One region of the Paenibacillus sp. PastF-3 genome, then DNA from elsewhere that is predicted to be linked to it. Evidence: predicted binding sites of a transcription regulator. Region 1 holds the regulator's gene; each other region holds the start of a gene.
The links. The regulator Rex, encoded in region 1, represses fermentation and respiration genes when NADH is low (regulators of the CRP and FNR family bind a similar motif). The targets are predictions, from matches to a motif close to TTGTGAAATATTTCACAA.
Positions count from the first base shown of each region.

Region 2: M2444_RS29800 (FAD:protein FMN transferase) is a predicted target of Rex. The motif match lies at 1,499-1,516, and genes of this name have one in related genera.
Region 3: M2444_RS33340 (flavocytochrome c) is a predicted target of Rex. The motif match lies at 1,370-1,387, and genes of this name have one in related genera.
Region 4: M2444_RS03280 (cytochrome ubiquinol oxidase subunit I) is a predicted target of Rex. The motif match lies at 2,221-2,238, and genes of this name have one in related genera.

Region 1 is NZ_JARXWM010000002.1:594,159-597,365, reverse strand. Features, by position in the region: gene dinG (ATP-dependent DNA helicase DinG) at 1-1,546, shown strand, start outside; gene M2444_RS06695 (redox-sensing transcriptional repressor Rex) at 1,678-2,331, shown strand; gene M2444_RS06690 (amidohydrolase) at 2,318-3,207, shown strand, end outside.
Region 2 is NZ_JARXWM010000023.1:87,170-90,376, forward strand. Features, by position in the region: gene M2444_RS29790 (DsbA family oxidoreductase) at 1-153, opposite strand, end outside; gene M2444_RS29795 (glycosyltransferase family 2 protein) at 426-1,358, shown strand; gene M2444_RS29800 (FAD:protein FMN transferase) at 1,540-2,646, shown strand; gene M2444_RS29805 (RCC1 domain-containing protein) at 2,800-3,207, shown strand, end outside.
Region 3 is NZ_JARXWM010000038.1:7,170-10,376, forward strand. Features, by position in the region: gene M2444_RS33335 (histidine kinase) at 1-1,264, opposite strand, end outside; gene M2444_RS33340 (flavocytochrome c) at 1,489-3,207, shown strand, end outside.
Region 4 is NZ_JARXWM010000001.1:709,974-713,180, reverse strand. Features, by position in the region: gene M2444_RS03285 (cytochrome d ubiquinol oxidase subunit II) at 1-696, opposite strand, end outside; gene M2444_RS03280 (cytochrome ubiquinol oxidase subunit I) at 693-2,060, opposite strand; gene M2444_RS03275 (GNAT family N-acetyltransferase) at 2,598-3,207, opposite strand, start outside.

The DNA.
Region 1 (3,207 bases):
AGACGTAGTCATTACGAACCACTCTAAGCTTTTCGCAGATGTTAAGGCTGGGCACCAGCTACTTCCGGCTTATGAACATCTTGTAATTGATGAGGCCCATCATCTGGAGGACGTGGCTGGCAAGCATTTAGGCATGCATATGAAGCATTTCACGGTGGCACATACACTATCGCGTCTTTATAAGGATAGTCGAAATGGCCAACTTCCTACGCTTCGCCAAATGCTTCAGTCATCAGGCAGTGAGGAAGCTTCTGAATGGAGCGGAGTGATCGATAGAATCTATCCGGACCTGCTTACCATAAAAGAAACCTGGGATCTGCTTAGTGATAAACTATTCAGCCTCTTGCCGGAACGCAGCGATGCAGCAGCGGGAGAAGCTGGCCAGTTAGTCATGCGGCTACTTCCTACCCGTAAACCGAAAGATTGGGATGAATTGGTTGCTTTAGAGAATACTATGAATCTGACATTAAGCGAAATTATCCGTAAAGGTGATAAAATGCTTAATGAAATGCGAGATCAAGAAGGTCAATCTTCCTCAGATAGTCTAGTTACCGATATTAGCGGCTTATTTAAGGATTTAGCTTCAATACGTGAGCAAGTACGGTTTTTTATGGGATTAAACGATGAGAATGTAGTATATTGGCTGGAGGCGAATGGAAATTATCGCAGTAAATCGCTACAGCTGTATGCCGTTCCTGTTGATGTCAGTACTCAGCTTAAGGAGCTGTTTTTCGACAAAAAGAAAAGTATCGTGCTAACTTCGGCGACACTCTCTGTTGATAAATCGTTCCAGTTTATGATTGATAATCTCGGACTTAATGAAGCTGCGGAAGAGGGGCGTCTGATGACATCACTCCTGCCTTCTCCTTTTAAGTATCGGGAGCAGGCGCTGTTAGTTATTCCACGGGATTTCCCTAGTGTGAAGGGCAGTGTGGGCGATGCCCGATTTGTTGATACACTCGTACAATCACTAGCAGAAGCAGCGACTACAACACGCGGGCGGATGCTTGTCCTGTTTACTTCTTACAAGATGTTACGCCAGGTTTACGATCCTTTGAAAGAGGCTCTAGCCTCACAAGAGATCACGGTGCTGGGTCAAGGCGTGGAGGGGGGCAGCCGTAGCAAGCTGATCCGCCGTTTTCAGGACAGTGCAGCCTCTGTACTGTTAGGAACAAGCAGCTTTTGGGAGGGTGTTGATATTCCGGGTGAAGCATTAACATGCTTGGCCATCGTGAGGCTCCCGTTTCAACCGCCAAACCACCCCCTAGCGGAAGCGAAGTCTGAGTTATTACAAGCCCAGAAAAAGAATCCGTTCATGAAGTTGTCTGTTCCTCAGGCGGTTATTCGCTTTAAGCAAGGATTTGGAAGGCTGGTGCGGACAGCGCAAGATCGGGGTATTGTTATTGTGTATGACACCAGGGTGATCGAATCTCACTATGGGAAATATTTCCTCTATTCGTTGCCTGGCCCAAAAATGGAGCATATGCTTACGGATCAAATGGTTCCTCGTATAGCGGAGTGGTTGGAAGACGGAGGCGTTTCTTAAAAAGAACGTCATCGATCATATTAATCACTCTACAATGAAGGGCGGTATAAGAATACCGCTCTTCATTGAGACGAGGTACACGAATTAGTATAAGGTTAGTAAAGAATATTACTTACATTAGGAGGTAAATTATGAAATCGGAAAAAATATCAGAAGCCGTTGTTCGCAGACTTCCTGTGTACTTACGTTTCCTAAATGATCTTCAGAAACGTGAAATATTAACCGTTTCCTCTCAAGAGCTAGGACAGAAACTTGATTTGAATCCCGCTCAAATTCGCAAAGATTTAGCTTATTTTGGAGATTTCGGCAGAAAAGGTATCGGGTATGACGTAACTTATCTTATTGAGAAAATCCGTCATATTCTGAAGCTGGATCAACAACTGAATGTGGCTTTAGTGGGTGCCGGTAACCTTGGACATGCATTATCTAATTATAATGCTTATTTGAAAGATACTATGAAGATTACCGCTATATTTGATTCCTATGCGCCTAAGGTAGGGCGGAAAATCAACTCACTTACCGTTCAACCGATGGAGGAGCTTGGTCAGACGGTTCGTGAGCAAGGTATTCGAATTGGGATAATTACAGTACCTGATTCAGAAGCGCAGAATGTAGCGGATATTCTCATTGAGTCTGGCATTGAGGCGATTTTAAATTTTGCACCAGTGATTCTAAAAACACCATCGAATATCCGGGTTCATGCTGCTGATTTTACAACAGATTTGCAAAGCCTTGCTTATTATTTGAAGGATGGAAAGGAAGAAAGCAGAAATGAAGAGCAATAAAACGATTATCAAGGGCGGGCGTTTTCTTACTCCGGGAACGGATGAGCCGGTTCTTAGTGGATATATGACTATTGAAGATGATTTGATCACTTACATAGGAAAAGAAGAGCCTTTAATAGAAGACGATGTGCAAGTTGTTGATGGCAGTCGTCTGTTGTTTATGCCAGGTCTGGTAAACACGCATGGCCATGCCGCAATGTCATTGCTTCGTGGTTATGGAGATGACTTAGCGCTTCAGGTGTGGCTTCAGGAGAAGATGTGGCCGATGGAAGAGAAGTTCACCGGAGAAGATGTATACTGGGGAACCTCCTTGTCTGTACTTGAAATGCTGAAAGGTGGCACTACAACCTTCCTGGATATGTATGATCATATGGACCGAGTAGCGGAGGTCGTCGAATTATCAGGTATTCGTTCCGTATTAATGAGAGGCGTAATCGGTCTATGTCCAGAAGAAGTACAAAATCAGAAGCTTGCGGAAGCGGTTTCTTTTGCGCGTAACTGGCATGGTAAGGCTGAAGGTAGAATTACGACAATGATCTCGCCACATGCCCCATATACATGCCCACCAGACTTCTTTGTTAAGTTTGTGCAGGCGGCTCATGATTTGAATTTACCGATGCATACCCATATGTCCGAAACGAAACGCGAAGTGGAGCAGAATGTGGTGGATTACGGACTGCGACCAGTAGCGCATTTAGAGAAGCTTGGAATGTTCACACGTCCGTCTATAATCGCTCATGGTATTCATTTGAATGATGAAGAGATCGAGATACTGGCTCGTCATGATGTAGGTGTATCCCATAACCCTGGAAGCAATCTTAAGCTGGCTAGTGGAGTTGCTCGAGTTACGGATCTTCTAAAGGCCGGAGTGAAGGT
Region 2 (3,207 bases), on a different contig from region 1:
CTCATTCAATTTTGCATGTGGATCCAGTTGAAAACTACGGAATACCACCTCTACTTGATCTCTGTTCGGGAACTGACTCAGCGCATTCTCCAAACGTCTTTTACCAATATAACAAAATGGACACGCATAATCGGACCAAATATCTATTCTCATGAAAAAAACCTCCTATTATTATTGTTCATTTGTAACTGCTTAATAAGATTGATAACTAAATATTCGTCGCTTACTATTATATAGTTAAAAACCGAAAAACACAAACTTAACTTTTATTAAAATAATTTCATTTAGACCTGAGCTGCACTAAAAGTATACGAAAGTGGTATATACGCTCTTCTTCAGGAACGATAGAATCAAGGTAACCACATTTCGCCGGATAACTGCATTCAGGTGAGCGGACAAAAGAAGTCCTGAAGGGAGATTAAGATATGCATGATCTATCTATAGTGATTCCTACTCGTAACCGAATCAATGACCTTACGGTGTGCATAGAGTCCATTGGCAAGCAGACAAATCTTAAAGATATCTCTATCGAGCTATGGATTATGGACGACGGTGAGATCCCTAAAGACAGATTAGCTTATTATTCTGAAATACTACAAGGATTACCACAGGCTGAACTCCATTATCATCGCAAAACTAAGCCTGGTCTCTGGCTTTCCCGTTACGAAGCGCTAGGGCTGATCCATGCAGAAATCGTGCTCCATTTAGATGACGATGCAGAATTAAATGACCCCTTATATATTCGACGATTGTTAGATACTTATACAGCCGACGACTCTATTGTTGGTGTAGGTGGTGTAGCCAAAGGTATACATAGCAGCATGCCAAGCAGGCTATTCGGTATGCTAACCGGACAAATGTCCGGGTCACCAGGCAGATTGTCGGCAAGTATGTTTGCAGGCTCGCAATTCCTTTGGGGAGAGAAGAAGCAGGTATTTGAAACTGATTTTTTTCACGGCTGCAATATGTCCTTCCGGCGCTCGGCACTGCGTGATATTAAGCCCTATCCATGGATGACAAGCTATTCCATAGCCGAGGATATTTATCTATCCCATTTAGCCAGCCGCTATGGCAAGCTTGTGATTAATCCCGCCATGAAAATCATCCATCATGAATCGCCAGGCTCTCGCGATAAAGCGGGCGTTGTAGCACAAGCTACAGCCATTAATCACTACTATCTACTCAACTTGCGAAAAGCTCCATTAATGAATTATGCTGCCTTGATCTGGACATTGTCTTGTCTGACGGTTAAAGAAACCCTAAAACGGAATTTCAAAGCCGTTAGCGGATATGCCAAAGGTATCCTCTTCGTATTAAACCCTCGCAAGAACAAATACAGTGAATATATGCTCGATTAAATAGCATCGTTTTATTCTAAATCTACAGCGCTGCTCCGAATCAGGATACGGGGCTTTTTTTGTTATGCTGACCGACTTATCCCTTAATATGTCATGAATTTGATTTCCATCAACTTGTTATCTGGGGTATGATATAAATAATGTGATTTGTTTTAGAAACTAACTTTATGGATGGTGGAATATGTTCAAGAACAAAAAAACGACGCTGATCCTCGTTGTAATCGTCATCGTCGTCATTGCTGTCGGCGCTTGGCTAATTACTAAAGATAAGGACGATAAGACAGCGGGAACTACGGGTAGCGCAACAACATCCGGAAAAGGAGAGGAAAAATCTCTTTCTCAGACCTTTTATATTTATGACACTGTTGTGAATATCAAAGTGTTTGGTGCTACTGTAGAACAGAAAAATATGGACGATATCCAGCACATGCTGGAGCGAATGGATATGGAGCTTAGCCGCACCAAAGAAGGTGGAGAGACATACGCAATCAATCAGGCAGCAGGAAAAGAAGCGGTTGTTGTTTCTGACGAAACCCTGGATGTAATTAAACAATCCATACAATACGCAAAGGAAATGGACGGGCTGTTTGATCCTACAATCGGTCCGCTAATCGATCTTTGGAATATCGGTAGTGGCGGAGATAAAGTTCCTCCCCAAGCAGATATTGATAAAGCCAAGAGTCTAACCAATTACAAGGACGTTGAAATTGATGAAGCTGCGAAAACTGTAAAGCTAATGAAGGAAAATATGGTGTTAGATCTAGGCGGCATTGGTAAAGGTTATGCTGCAGACCGTATCGCTGATTATTTGAAAGAGCAAGGTCTTAATAGCGCTATGATTAACCTCGGAGGCAGCAGTATTATTGCCCTCGGTAAAAAGCCAAACGGAACGGAATGGAATATCGGATTGCAGGATCCAGATCAAAGCCGTGGTACTCAGCTAGGAACCATTAAAATCTCAGATGAGGTCATCGATGCTTCTGGTGTTTACGAACGGTATTTTATGCAGGACAATGTTCGTTACCATCATATCCTTGATCCACGCACAGGATATCCTTCACAGAACGGTCTCAAAAGCCTTACCATTATGAGCCCGAATGCAACAGATGCAGATGCCTTATCTACTGGGGTATTCTTGATGGGAATTGAAGAGGGTATGAAATATCTTGAAGCTTTACCTGAAGGTGTTGAAGCTTTCTTTATTACCGACGACAACAAGATCTATGCTACTAAAGGCATAAAAGAAAGAATGAACCTTACAGATCCAACATACAGCTTCGCAGAGTAAACGAAAAAAGCTTGTCCCTTAGAGCCGAGTTGGCTTCTAGGGAGCAAGCTTTTTTAATAGACACACGTAAGATTTGAAGAAGAAAGAACTGTGTTTTAATGGGGATTTGTCCTACAATGGTACACATCTACCATCAACTAAGGAGCGAAATTTATGAACCTTGTGAAAACCCTACCCTCCATAGCAGCGGGTTATCGTCATACCGCCCTGCTTAATTCGGACGGCACGGTGACGGCTGTGGGTGATAATAAATATGGCCAATGCGATGTAAGCAGCTGGTGCGATATGATAGCGGTTGCTGCGGGTAATGCTCATACCGGTAATGCTCATACCGTCGGGCTTAAATCAGATGGTACGGTGGCAGCTGTGGGTTGGAATAAATATGGCCAATGCGATGTAAGCGACTGGACTAATATTGTGAGGGTTGCCGCGGGTTGGCGTCGTACCGTCGGGCTTAAATCGGATGGTACCGTGGTTGCTATAGGTCGAAATAATGAAGGCCAATGCAATGTAAGTGACTGGCGTGATATAGTAGCAGTTGCGGCTGGTGATTGGCATACA
Region 3 (3,207 bases), on a different contig from region 1:
CGACTTGGCACTGAGCAAGCTTTTCATCATATCGAAGCTCGTAGTCGAGAATCTCCTCATATCGCACGCCTTGAATATGAAGATAACTCTCGACATGGTACAACTCCTGATCAAGCAGAATGTAGGGACTGCCTGTGCCAAGCCCTAATCGGAAATACGCGCTAAGCGCTTCCACCATCTCCACCACATTGTCTGCTCCATGTTCCGTTGCCATCCACTGGATCGTATCCAATGTGTTGTATAAAAAATGTGGCTTGATCTGCTCATGAATCAGTCTGAGTTCCATCTCCTTTCGGTCCTGCTCTACAGCGTATAATTGAACAAGCATGTCATTGAAGCTTCGCCCAAGATCGCCAATCTCATCCGAGCGCGTAACATCTGCCCGTATGGTTTGGTTGCCATTCTGCACATTTTCCATTACCTGGCGAAGCGACTGAATGGGACGAATAATGGAAGAAGCAAGCAGCATCAGAAAGACGATAACCGCACTACCGATAAGAATGCCTACCAGCAATGCAGTCCGCTGGGTTTTGATCACCGCTAGCGATAGACTTGAATTCGGCACTTCGAGTACTAGCTTCCAGCCTTCCACATTTTGAATTGGAGCCTCAAATACACTCATGTTCTTCTTATCTGCTGCATCCTCCGCTCCATCTCCTTCACCCAGCTCTCTACAATCGATGATAAGCTGGCCTGACTGGTCATATAGCATTACATCTTGAGCAATCTCCTTCATCTTCTTGACGGAGACGGCTGCGGCAATATAAGCTACCTCATCATTCACCGATGGATTCACGCGATAGAGAATGACGACGATTTCGGCTGCATTCGCTTTGGATACGATCGGATTGCTCACCACATAATTGGAATCTGAATTCAGCAGTTTTCGATAGTAGGGTCGGTTTAGTATCGAAAAAGGCTTGTCACTTGCTGACCAGGAATTTCCGTGAATATCCACCACGCGTATGGATTCGTACTCTACTTGCTTCTTCGCCTCGAACTTATCAATCTCTTGCAGCAATTCATCTCGTGTCCACTGATGGTCCGAAGCTAGAGAAGCAAGCATGTCTATCTCACCGATGCGCTGATTAAACCAATAATCGATCTGGTCGCTGCGTGCATTAACCACTTGCTGCGTTAAGTTCTTATTCAAAGGGACAACCGTATGGTTCATCTCCAAATATATTGTTACAAGTAATGCAATGAACAGCAGCAAGAAGCAGCTTCCTGCAATTAACGTAATTTTTAAGTGAATTGATCTCATTGTAATCATAGCCCTTCACAATATCCGTTTCTTACATGCCCGAAAAAGACAAAAAAAAGCTAATCTGTGCAAATACATAATGCTGTACTAAATCTATAATAGGTCTTGTGCATATTTTCACATGAAATACCATTCATGTCTAGGCTAGACATAAAAGATTTGCCTAGCAAATCTTTCTCTCCCTAGTGTATGTAACCAATTCACAACAGAATGAAGGAGATATTATGCGTACTCACACGAAAAAGCTGTTATCTATTCTACTAGTCCTCAGTCTTATGTTCACGCTTGCTGCCTGCGGCGGTAAAGATGCAGCACCCGCTGCAGATGCAAACGGAGTTCAAGTCTTTGAAGGAGTTGGGCAAGGTAAACATGGCGATATTAAAGTACAAGTTTCCTTATTAGATAACAAGATCACTGACATTAAAGTAACAGAGCATAAGGAAAATGAAGTACTTGCAGAACCTGTTTTTACGCAGCTTAAGGAAGATGTCATGGCAACTAACAGCGCAAAAGTTGATGCCATCAGCGGATCTACGGTTACAAGCAAAGGATATCTCGAAGCCATTCAAGATGCAATTACGAAGTCTGGACTTACCCTTGTCGCTGGCGCTGCAGTCAGTAAAAGCAAAGACAAAGAAGAAGTAGACCAAACCTATGATGTTGTCGTCATCGGTGCAGGGGGTGCTGGATTTAGTGCGGCTATCGAAGCGAAGAGCGCTGGAGCTAATGTAGTTCTACTCGAGAAAATGCCAGCTGTTGGCGGCAACACATTGATCTCCGGTGGTGAGATGAATGCGCCTGACAACTGGGTTGAACGTGCTCTTGGCATCACTGATGACACGGCTGACTTGTTCTATGATGATACGATGAAAGGCGGAGACAACCTCGGGGATCCAAAGATGGTTCGTATTCTTGCCGACAATGCTCTAGCATCTGCCGAATGGCTGCGCGATGATATCAAGGTAGAGTTCTTACCTGATCATCTGTTCCAATTTGGAGGCCATTCCAGAAAACGTGCGTTGATTCCTGTAGGTCATACAGGTTCTGAATTGATTACCAAGTTAAAAGCCAAAACAGACGCTGACCAAATCACGATCAAAACGAATATGAAAGCCGAAACCTTGCTGAAGGACGAAAGCGGCAAAGTAACCGGTGTAACTGCGACTTCGGGTACTGGCGACAAGATCACCTTCCATGCGAACAAAGGCGTCATCATCGCTACCGGTGGTTTTGGATCCAATGTAGAGATGCGTAAAAAGTATAACCCTAAAATGGATGAAAAATATATGTCTACCGATACACCAGGATCTACAGGTGACGGTATCGTTATGGCAGAAACGATTGGCGCCAAACTGACAAACATGGAGAATATTCAAACGTATCCAATCTGTAATCCTGAGACAGGTGTTATTTCCCTGGTTGCAGATTCCCGTTTCGATGGTGCGATCCTGATTAACCAAGAAGGCAAGCGCTTCGTTGAGGAATTAGAACGTCGTGACGTTATTTCTAAAGCAATTCTTGCCCAGACGGGCGGATATACGTATCAATTATGGAATCAAGGCATTGAGGATATCGGTAAAACGATCGAAGTTCATCAAGACGAATACGATCAACTCGTTAAACAAGGCTTGCTCTTTAAAGCCGATACGATTGAAGAGGCGGCTGATTTCTTCAAAATTGACGTGAACACTTTGAAAGAAACGATTAATAAAGTAAATGATTATGCGAAAACAGGTAAAGACCTTGATTTCAAACATCGCGGTGGATTGAAATCTCTTGAAAAAGGCCCTTACTACATCGAAAAAGCTGTACCATCCGTTCACCATACAATGGGCGGATTGGTGATCGACGAGAAGACTCGCGTATTGAATGAAAAAGGCGAAGTCATCCCTGGGCTGTTCGCTGCAGGTGAAGTAACAGGGGTCATTCATGGTGCAAACCGT
Region 4 (3,207 bases), on a different contig from region 1:
CATATTTTGAAAATGCCGCTCATTGTGTTGACCCAAATAAATAAATGCTGTCAGTGCAAGAATTATTGTCGGTGTACTCCAAAACAGGGCGTAGTTACGCATCAGCTTCAACGCAGAATGATCCTCTGCCCGAGATGCGTAAAATGTCAGAAAGGAGCCGCTTATGAACAAAACGGACACGATTGCCAGTCCAACGATGCTCCACGATAACGGATTGGTAAACAGCTCCCAGTAATCCAGAGAAACCGTCTCCCCCTGCTTCACGATAAAGCCGCCTTCAGATAAGGTTAGCGCCACTGACAACGAAGCCGGAATAAGTAAACCTGTAGCTCCATATAAAAAAAGATACACAATGTTTTTCTTTGAGCCGTAATTTTCAAATGCATAGAACGAACCGCGAATCGCAAGAAGAATTACTGCAATGGTTCCCGGAACAAGTAGCGCGGAGCCATAATAATAGGCTGTGTCTGGAAAAAATCCGACAATGCCAATGTAGAAAAAGATAAAAAATACATTTGTGATCTCCCAAACGGGTGATAAATAACGGGAAATTAGACGATTAATCAAATGATCCTGCTTCGTCAAACGTGCATAAAAGGCGAAGAAGCCCGCTCCGAAATCAATAGAAGCTATAATTAAATAGCCGTACAAGAACAGCCAGAGCACCGAGATGCCAATCAATTCGTAACTCATCATGCAGTGCCCCCCTTTTCTGTAGTAGATTGATCAGGATGATCCTTCATATATTTCTCCAGCTCAACTTCTGCCGGATTATTGTTGAACAAGCGTCTTAGCACGATTACACACATACTGCCGAGTACGATGTACAGGAGCAATAAGCCGAAGAAAATAATTCTTACATTCGGAGAAGTCGTGGCTGCTTCCTCTACACGCATATATCCACGGATAATCCAAGGCTGTCGCCCAACTTCTGCATAAAACCAGCCCAGCTCAACAGCCAGAAAAGCGAGCGGCGCAATCAGTGCGAGGATGCTTAGCATCCACTTGTTAAGCGCATTACGTTTTTTCCAGAACACAAACAGGAAATACAGGACCGCTATCGCGAGTAAGGCAAATCCAATTCCGGCCATTAAATCAAACAGATAATGAACGAGAAGCGGCGGCCATTCATCTTTGGGGAATTCCTCCAGTCCCGTTACCTCTGCATTAAAGTCTCCAAAGGCCAGGAAGCTGAGCACCTTCGGCAGATGAAGAGCCCCTAGAACTTCATGCTCTGCATTCAGCCATCCCATTAGAACCAAATCCACACCGCTACCCGTCTCAAAATGCCATTCTGCCGCTGCAAGCTTCTCCGGCTGATGTTCGGCCAAAAACTTGGCGGACACATCTCCAGCTAATGTGTTTAGCAAGCCGAACAGCAAAACAACCGCCATCATGAGATTCAAGGATTTTTTGTGGTATGCGGATACCCCTTTTCTCAGCATTGCAAAGGCTGCAATTCCGGCTAATAGGGCAGCACCTGTTAAATAGGCCGAGCTTAATACATGGAACACCTTGGAGAACGTCGCTGTATTCAGCATCGCTTGCACTGGGTCAATCGCTGTGAATTGGCCTGCTTCCATGACAAAGCCTCCAGGCTGGTTCATGAATCCGTTCACCGTCGTAATAAAAACGGCAGACATCCCTGCACCGGCGACAATCGGAATCGTCAGCAGCCAATGGATATACGGATTTTTGAACCGATCCCACGTATACAAATAAATGCCTAGGAAGATGGCTTCAAAAAAGAAAGCGAACACTTCCATGAATAACGGAAGTGCAATAACATTCCCCGCCAGTTTCATAAAATTCGGCCATACCAGGGCCAGTTGTAGTGAAATCGCTGTACCGGTCACGACACCAACCGCTACAGAAATGACAAATCCTCGAGACCATCTTTTTGCCATAAGGGTATAATGGGGGTCCTTCTTTCGGATTCCTATGAACTCTGCTATAGCGATCATTAGCGGTATACCGACGCCAATCGTCGCAAAAATAACGTGGAACCCAAGAGTCAAGCCTGTAACCAGCCTGCTCCATAGCACCGTATCAATTTCCATTCTTTACTGCTCCCTTCAAACTCTGTTCATTTTTCGTCATTTGATGCTTATGATTAGGCCAGCTAACTGTAGGCTGCATTCAATATCAGATTAAACAAGGCTCAGAGATATCATTGCCTGTTCGTTTTAGTATGACGTTCCTCGTTGTTTGCTATGTAAAAAGAGAAAAATTTCACAAAGCAAGAGATGGCGAGACCTATTTACCTGATACTGAAGCAATCCGATTAATATAGTGGCCTAATGATTAAAATTATCATATCTTAAATTTTTAGTAATTCAATCACTGAGACCTCTTCATCTCTAAACGTTCAAGAAAGGGACAAATCTTTTTAACAACTCGGTGAATAACACAAAAAGCATCCGAAGGAGCTATTGATTCATTAGCTTATATGTGATGCTACAAGTATTCTCGTATTTCGATGTTAGAGAAACACGATATTTTCTCATTCCAATCCTTTATATATACCCTTTTTTGGCAACAAAAAAACACTGACTCAACTCATCAGTGTTTTTGAATTAAAGCGAATATCATCTTCGTTATGACAAATCTTTTTTCATCTTATATTGCTCTATAAATACGTCAAGACCAACTTCTTTAAGGAAACGTATAGAATTTATATCTCTTTTGTCTACATTATTGACGGTGATGAGTGCATGTCTCTCTCCAATCCAATGAAATAAGGAACGTCCCAATCCCTGATTTCTTTTTTCTCGCAAAACGCCGAACTGTAGAACAGCTCCATTGGCTGATTTTATTACCGCGTATCCACAAATCTTGTTGTCTTCCATTATGGTGACCACATCGTACAGATGCGGGTTTCGTAAAATTGCCTCAGCGGATTGTTCCCAAGAAGGTTCGAAATTCCAATAAGCATGTACCGATGTCCAATCGAATTCTTCCAGTCGAACCATAGAAATGAATGTACGTCTATGATCGGCCGGAAGGTTTACATTAATACGACCCTTGAAGCAAACTAATTCTCTATGGATTTGAAATCCTAAAGCACTATACGCTTTTATAGCTTTAACATTGGTTTGGATGACTTCAAGCAAACATTTTTGAATATTGGCTTCTTTGAGGATGGGAAAAGCATGACGATAAATTTGTGCGACCAGCCGTTTTCCTCTATATAAAGGAACGACTCCG